One region of the Dechloromonas sp. A34 genome, then DNA from elsewhere that is predicted to be linked to it. Evidence: predicted binding sites of a transcription regulator. Region 1 holds the regulator's gene; the other holds the start of a gene.
What was found. The regulator FNR, encoded in region 1, switches genes on or off when oxygen is low (the NO sensors DNR and NnrR bind a similar motif). The targets are predictions, from matches to a motif close to TTGANCTAGNTCAA.

Region 1 (4,041 bases):
CGATGGTTATTTTCTGCAAGGCACCTATAAGTTCGGCGCCACCAAGGTCGGTCTGAACTTCGGCGAAAACAAGGACAAGAACGGTTTTGCACTGACCGGTGCCAGCCCGCTGAACAGTATCAAGAACCAGGCTTACACGCTGGGGGTCTATCATTCGCTGAACAAATACATCACGCTGGTCGGCGAATTCAATGATGAGAAGATCACCAATGCGGCTGATACCAATGTCGATTTCAAGAACCGGACGATTTCCGCTGGCGGCATCATCTTCTTCTGATTCATTCTGTATTTCCAAGCGTCAGATGTTTTCCTCGCATCTGTTCAGGGGGCTCCTCGGAGCCCCTTTTTTCTTGAACTGCTGCGCTGGCTGCTTGCGGCGCTGGCCTTCTGTCTGATTCCCGGCGTCTTTGCCGCCGAGGATGTGGTCAGTCAGGTGGTGGTCGGCAGTGATTACCAGTCGACCCGCGAGGCGCTCGTCGAGGCCATCGAGGCCGAGGGGCTGGTGGTCAGCGCGGTCATTCCCTTCAATGGCATGCTGGCCCGCACGGCCGGCGATCTGGCGCGGGCGGCGAGCCCTTTTGCCAATGCCGAAATCGTCCAGTTTTGCAGCGCGGCGTTGGCCTGGCAGTTGCTGGAAGAGGAGGCGGCGCAGATTGCCCTGTGCCCGCTGGCGATCAGCGTCTTTACGACGGTAGCCGAGCCGGGCCGGGTGGTGCTGGCCTATCGCACGCCGGGGCAGGGCACGGCGGGGCGAATCAAGGCGGAAAATCTGCTGCGGCGGCTGGTTGCGCGCAGCGCCGAACTGGCGCGCCTGCGCTGGTAAGGAATCGACCGCTCAGGCGCGGTGATTCATCAGGGCTTTAAGCCCATTCACATTCAGGATCCGGATGTGCTTTTGCTGGACGGCGATGTAGCCTTCTTCCTGGAATTTCGAGAAGGCGCGCGACACGGTTTCCAGCTTGAGGCCGAGATAACTGCCAATTTCCTCGCGCGTCATGCGCAGGTAGAACTCGGCATGCGAAAAGCCGCGCGCCGTGAAGCGCTGCGACAAATTCAGCAGGAAGGCAGCGAGCCGCTCCTCGGCGCGCATCGTGCCGAGCAGCATCATCACGCCGTGGTCACGAACGATCTCGCGGCTCATCACCTTGTGGAAATGATGCTGCAGATTGTGGATCTCGCGCGACAGACTTTCCAGACGGGAGAAGGGAATCGAGCAGATTTCGCTGTCTTCGAGGGCGATCGCGTTACAAGTGTGGTGCTCGGTGCTGATGCCGTCGAGGCCAAGCAGTTCGCCGGCCATCTGGAATCCGGTTACCTGATCGCGGCCGTCTTCGAGCAGCACGTCGGTCTTGAAGAAACCGCTGCGAATCGCGTAGATGGCATCGAACGGCTCGCCGGCCCGGTACAGGTGATCGCCGCGCTTTATGCGGCGACGGGTGGAAACCAGATCGTCGAGACGCTCCAGTTCTTCCAGTGTCAGCCCGAAGGGCAAGCAGAGTTCGCGCAGGTTACAATTTGAACAGGCTGTCTTGATTACGGACAGCGTGATATCTTGATTCAGCGGGGTTATTTGAGGCATTGGCAACCTGAGTTCGCTTGATCCATGTCAACCACAAAATCGCGCCTACCGAACATAATCCATCCACCTTCTGGCGGCATGTCCAATGAATTTCGCAACTGAAAACCTCGTCTTCGATCCACAGATCATTCGCCGCTTCGATGTGAACGGCCCACGCTACACGTCATATCCGACGGCTGACCGCTTTGTCGAAGCTTTCGACTCGGACGCTGCCAAGCTCTGGCTGGGCAAACGCAATATCGGCGGCATCAGTCGACCTCTGTCATTATACTTCCACATCCCCTTCTGTAACACCATCTGCTATTACTGTGCCTGTAACAAGATCATCACCAAGGATCACGGACGCAGCGCCAAGTACTTGAAATACCTGGCAAAAGAGCTCGATTTGCAGAGCGCCAGCCTCGAAGGCAGGGATGGCGAACATGAGGTGATTCAGCTGCATTGGGGCGGCGGCACGCCGACCTTCCTGTCGCACGACGAGATGCGCTTGTTGATGGGCGAGACGAGGAAGCACTTCAAATTGCTCGACGGCGGCGAGTACTCGATCGAAGTTGATCCGCGCAAGGTTGATTACGAAACGGTCGCCCTGCTCGGCGAACTCGGCTTCAACCGGATGAGCATCGGGGTCCAGGATTTCGACGAGCGCGTCCAGGTTGCGGTCAACCGCGTGCAGAGCGAGGAAGAAACCTACAACGTGGTCAAGGCGGCGCGGGCCAACGGGTTCAAGTCGATTTCGGTCGATCTGATCTACGGCCTGCCGCACCAGTCGGTGATGGGCTTCAACCGCACGCTGGAACGCGTGCTGGCGATGGACCCGGAACGCCTGTCGATCTACAACTACGCGCATATGCCCAGCTTGTTCAAGCCGCAGCGCCGGATCGCCGAACCCGATCTGCCGTCGGCCGATACCAAGTTGCAGATTCTGGCGCTGGCCATCAAGAAACTGACCGAAGCCGGTTACGTCTTCATCGGCATGGATCACTTTGCCAAGCCCGATGACGAACTGGCCGTTGCCCAGCGTCAGGGCCGCCTGCACCGCAATTTCCAGGGCTATTCGACCTACGCCGACTGCGACATGCTGTCCTTCGGCATTTCGTCGATCAGCAAGGTCGGGCCGACTTACAGCCAGAACGTCAAGACGCTAGACGAATACTACGACCGGCTGGACGCCCAGATGCTGCCGGTCTTCCGCGGCATCGAGCTGACTGCCGACGACATCCTGCGGCGTTCGATCATCCAGGCCCTGATGTGCCATTTCGAGCTTTCCATCGAAAGTATCGAGAGTTCCCATCTGATTGATTTCCATCAATATTTTGCGGCCGAGTTGGAAGACATGAAGGAAATGGAGCGTGCCGGCCTGCTCAAGATCGAGCCGGAATGGATCACGGTCCTGCCACCGGGACGCATGCTGGTGCGTATCATCTCCATGGTTTTCGACCGCTATCTGCGGGCCGATCGTCAGCGCACGCGTTACTCGAAGGTAATTTGACGGGGAGGGTGGGTGAGAGGCTGGGGTTAAAATCCCGCCCTCCCTGCCGCCCTTTCTTTCCCCCCTGTGCCTGACTCCGGCTTTCTCGCCCTCTTTCTCGTTGGTTTGCTTGGTGGCACCCACTGCGTCGGCATGTGCGGCGGCATCGTCGGTGCCTTGTCGCTCGGCGCGCCGGCACGCTGGTCCATGCTGCTCTCCTACAACAGCGGCCGCATCCTTTCCTACGGCGTAGCCGGGGCGATTGCCGGAGCACTCGGCGCGGCCAGCATGGGCCTCGAAGGCCAGGTTCCGGTCCGCCTGATCCTCTTTTTTCTCGCCAACCTGATGCTCGTCGCGCTTGGGCTTTACCTGCTCGGCATGACGCGTACGCTGGCCTTTACCGAGCGAGCCGGGCAGCATCTGTGGCGCGTGATCCAGCCGCTGACCAAACGCTTCCTGCCGGTGCGGACGGTGGTTCAGGCATTTCCGCTCGGCCTGCTGTGGGGTTGGCTGCCCTGCGGGCTGGTATACAGTGCGCTGGCCAGTTCGCTGACCGCCGGATCCTCCGGCGCGGTGCGCTGATGATGCTGGCCTTTGGTTTGGGCACCTTGCCAAATCTTTTGTTGGCGGGCATCTTGTTTGCCAGGTTGAACGAATTCGTGCGCCGTCCCGCGGTGCGCATGTTTTCCGGCCTGCTGGTGCTCGGTTTCGGTCTTTATGGCCTGTTCGGATTGATGCGCCTGCTCGGCTGGATTTAGGACGGGAGAGACGATGAAGATTTTATTGCCGGTCGATGGTTCAGACTGCGCCCTGCGCGCCGTCGATCATCTGATTGCCCATAGCGCCTGGTTTCGCGAGGTGCCGGAGATTCACCTGCTGCACGTTCATGCGCCGATCCCGATCGGCCGCGTGCAAGCACACATCGGCAAGGAAACGCTGCAGGCGTACTACCTTGAAGAAGGCCAGGAGCAGTTGAGCGCGGCGCAAGCCCGGC
Region 2 (4,041 bases), 470 kb from region 1:
CGGCAGGATTTTCTTCAGGTTCAAGTCGGCGTCGAGAATCACCAGGCTGTGCGGCAGGTAGTTGGCCACTGCCACCCACTTGCCGTCGCCGGAGACCGCCGCATTGCGGGTGTTGATGCCGGCGCGCACTTCGGCGACGACCTTGAGGTTCCACAGGTCGAACTTGGTGACCCAGCCGTCGCGTGAAGCGAAGAAGACATAGCGCCCGTCCGGCGTGAATTTCGGCCCGCCGTGCAGGGCGTAGCGGGACTGAAAGCGGTGGATCGGTTCCAGCTTGTCGCCGTCGAGAATCGAAACATGGTGGTCGCCGGACTCGACGACGACGAACAGGTTCAGCGGCTCGGCCTTGAATTGCGGCCGGTCGGGCAGGCTGCCCGGCGCAAAGTTGACGATCCGTGAGGCGGTGATTTCCTTTTCGCCCCAGGCCGGCATCGGCTTGATCGGGGTGTAGGCATAATCGACCAACGCCTTGATTTCCTCGGCCGACAGCTTGTCGCCAACGCCCAGCATCTGCGTCGCCGGCCGTCCTTCGCGAATGACCTTCTCGGCCTCTGGCTTGCGCAGGCGGGCCAGGTTTTCCGGGATCAGCGCCGGGCCGAGGCCGCCCAGGCGATCCTTGCCATGACAGGACGCGCAGTGCAGCTGGAAATTGACGTCGGCATCCGCCGCTTCGGCCAGTTGCGCCATGCCGAACAGAAAATAGGCGGCAAAGCCGGCCGGGATCAGGATTTTCCAGTTCATGCCGCGATTTCCTCGTCGGAGAGATAGCAGCCGGGGTCTTCGGCCCAGGCGTCGCCGGTCATCTGCTGGGCGCGGACGCGGGTATTGCCGTTGCAAATCTCAAGGTAGGCGCAACTACCGCAGCGCCCCTTGACCGCCCGTGGGTGCTGCTTCAGGCCGGCCATCAGCGCATCCGAGGTGTCCGGCCAGATTTGCGAGAATGGCCGATCCTTGACGTTGCCCAAGTTGTGGTGCCACCACATGGTGTCCGGATGCACGTTGCCGAGGTTGTCGATGTTGGCGACATTGACCCCCGACGAATTGCCGCCCCATTGGCGCAGCTTGGCTTCGACATGCGCCGCCTGCTCCGGGAAGCGCCGGCGCACCCAGTGCAGGAAATAGACGCCGTCGGCATCGTTGTTGCCGGTGGTGAATTCTTTCTCCAGCCCGCGTTGTTTGTACTCCCAGCAGGTCTCGAAGAGCAGGTCCATCGCCCAGCGCGTCAACTGGTGCTGGGCGTCGTCCTTGCGGTTCTTGTTGCCGCGCCCGGCGTAGTTGAGGTGCGAGAAATAGAAACGGTCGATGCCTTCCTCCTCGACCAGCTTCAAGAGCCCCGGCAGGTCGTGGGCGTTGTCCTGGGTCATCGTGAAGCGCACGCCGATCTTCAGGCCGAGATCGCGGCACAGCCGGATGCCCTTCAGAGAGGCTTCGAACGCCCCATCCATGCGGCGGAACTTGTCGTGGGTTTCGCGGATACCATCGAGCGAAACGCCGACGTAGTTGAAATCGCATGCGGCGATCTGCTCGATATTGTTTTCGTCGATCAGCGTGCCATTCGACGACAGCCCGACATAAAAACCCTTGGCCTTGGCACGCTTGGCGATGTCGTAGATGTCCGGCCGGAGCAGCGGTTCGCCGCCGGAGAGGATGAGCACCGGCACCTGGAAGCCCCGAAGATTGTCCATCACGGCATAGACCTGCTCGGTGCTCAGCTCGCCGGGGAAGTTGGTGTCGGCCGAGATTGAGTAGCAATGCTTGCAGGTCAGGTTGCAGCGCCGGATCAGGTTCCAGATCACCACCGGTCCGGGCGGATTACGCTTGGGGCCGAGCGGGGTCGGCGCGGCGATTTCCTGGATGTACTGTGAGATGCGAAACATGGTTTTCCTTGCGGGAGGGTTCGTCGTATTCAACGGCAGGCCTCCGGGCAACTCCTTGATACGCGTCAACCATCGAAAAAATGAGGCGTTAGATGGGCTCCGCAAGCCTTGCGCTATACTTTCGGAATGACCCCGAACGCAAAGAATTTGGCCGTTATCGAACCGGCACTCCCCAGCCAGTGGGCCGCCGAAGTCGAGCCGCAACTGGCCGCCGGCGAAAAAACTCAGGCCTGGGTGGAAATCGACCTCGATGCCCGCCTGCAATTCGCCAATGGCCTCCTCGTCGTCACCGACCAGCGCCTGCTGGCCCGGGCGCCGGGCGAGACGAAGTGGGTGCAGTGGCCGCTGCGCACCGACCTTCAACTCACCCATATCGACCATGCCGGGGTCGGCACGCTGGAGCTGCTCGACACCAACGGTCGCCTCGGCCGCTGGCGCTACACGCTGAGCAACAACCTGGCCGCGCTGCGCGTCATCACTGAGTTCGACCTACACCTGAAAAGCCTGCTCACCGGCCAGCCGGTCGAACGGGCGCTCGACGACATCTGCCCGAAATGCAAGGCGCCGTTGCCGCCGGGCGAGGACGAATGCCCGATCTGCACCCGCGAAACCACCGTCCCGCCCTCGACCTGGACGCTGTTCCGCCTCTGGCGTTTCGCCCGCCCCTACAAGTGGCAACTGCTGGCCGGCTTCCTGCTTACCCTGGCGTCGACTGCCGCAACGCTGGTCGCCCCCTACCTGACCATGCCGCTGATGGACAACGTGCTGATCCCGTTCCAGAACGGCCAGCCAATCGACTGGGACCTGGTCACCCTCTACCTCGGCGGTCTGCTCGGTGCGGCACTTGTCGCCTGGCTGCTCGGCTGGATCCGCACCTACATCCTGGCCCTGGTCTCGGAACGGATCGGCCGCGACCTGCGGACCACGACCTACGAGCACCTGCTCCACCTGTCGCTGCAATATTTCGGTGGCAAACGCACCGGCGACTTGATGGCGCGGATCGGCAACGAAACCGACCGCATCAACGTCTTCCTGTCGCTGCACCTGCTCGATTTCGCGACCGACATCCTGATGATCGCGATGACCGCCAGCATTCTGTTCTCGATCAATCACTGGCTGGCCATCGTCACGCTGTTGCCGCTGCCTTTCATCGCCTACATGATCCATTTCGTGCGCGACAAGCTGCGCACCGGCTTCGAGAAGGTCGACCGGGTGTGGGCCGAAGTCACCAACGTACTGGCCGACACCATCCCCGGCATCCGCGTGGTCAAAGCCTTTGCCCAGGAAAAGCGCGAAGCCGAACGTTTCCGCGAGGCCAACAGCCGCAACCTGGCGATCAACGACCGGCTGAACAAGACCTGGTCGCTGTTCTCGCCGACCGTCACGCTGCTCACCGAAGTCGGCCTGCTGGTGGTCTGGGCCTTCGGCATCTGGCAGATTTCCAAGGGCGACATCACGGTCGGCGTACTGACCGCCTTCCTCGCCTACATCAGCCGCTTCTACGGCCGCCTCGACTCGATGAGCCGTATCGTCTCGGTGACGCAGAAGGCGGCAGCCGGCGCGAAGCGCATCTTCGACATCCTCGACCATGTTTCCAGCGTACCGGAGCCGACCAATCCGGTCCATCTCGGCAAGGTCGAAGGCCGCCTCGAACTGCGCCAGGCCAGCTTCCGCTATGGCACCCGGGCCGTCACCCGCGATGTCGACCTGATGATCGAGCCCGGCGAAATGATCGGTCTGGTCGGCCACTCCGGCTCGGGCAAGAGCACGCTGGTCAACCTGATCTGCCGCTTCTACGACGTCACCGAAGGCGCCGTCTTCATCGACGGCGTCGATGTCCGCTCGGTGCCGATCGCCGAATTCCGCCGCAACATCGGCCTGGTGCTGCAGGAGCCCTTCCTGTTCTTCGGCACGATTGCCGAGAACATCGCCTACGGCAAACCGGACGCCAGCCGCCAGGAAATCATCGCCGCCGCCCGCGCCGCCCATGCCCACGAATTCATCCTGCGCCTGCCGCACGGCTACGACTCGCTGGTCGGCGAACGCGGCCAGGGGCTGTCCGGCGGCGAACGCCAGCGCATCTCGATCGCCCGTGCCCTGCTCATCGATCCGAAGATCCTGATCCTCGACGAAGCGACCTCTTCGGTCGATACCGAGACCGAGA

Region 2: the regulator FNR is predicted to act here: its motif matches at 1,933-1,946, upstream of nirJ (heme d1 biosynthesis radical SAM protein NirJ).

Annotation. Positions count from the first base shown of each region.
Region 1 is NZ_CP102486.1:1,859,446-1,863,486, forward strand. It holds gene NQE15_RS09345 (porin) at 1-277, shown strand, start outside; gene NQE15_RS09350 (DUF302 domain-containing protein) at 422-823, shown strand; gene fnr (fumarate/nitrate reduction transcriptional regulator Fnr) at 836-1,579, opposite strand; gene hemN (oxygen-independent coproporphyrinogen III oxidase) at 1,665-3,068, shown strand; partial or broken gene NQE15_RS09365 (sulfite exporter TauE/SafE family protein) at 3,135-3,805, shown strand; gene NQE15_RS09370 (universal stress protein) at 3,819-4,041, shown strand, end outside.
Region 2 is NZ_CP102486.1:1,389,690-1,393,730, reverse strand. It holds gene NQE15_RS07020 (cytochrome D1 domain-containing protein) at 1-741, opposite strand, end outside; gene nirJ (heme d1 biosynthesis radical SAM protein NirJ) at 738-1,877, opposite strand; gene NQE15_RS07010 (ABC transporter ATP-binding protein) at 2,025-4,041, shown strand, end outside.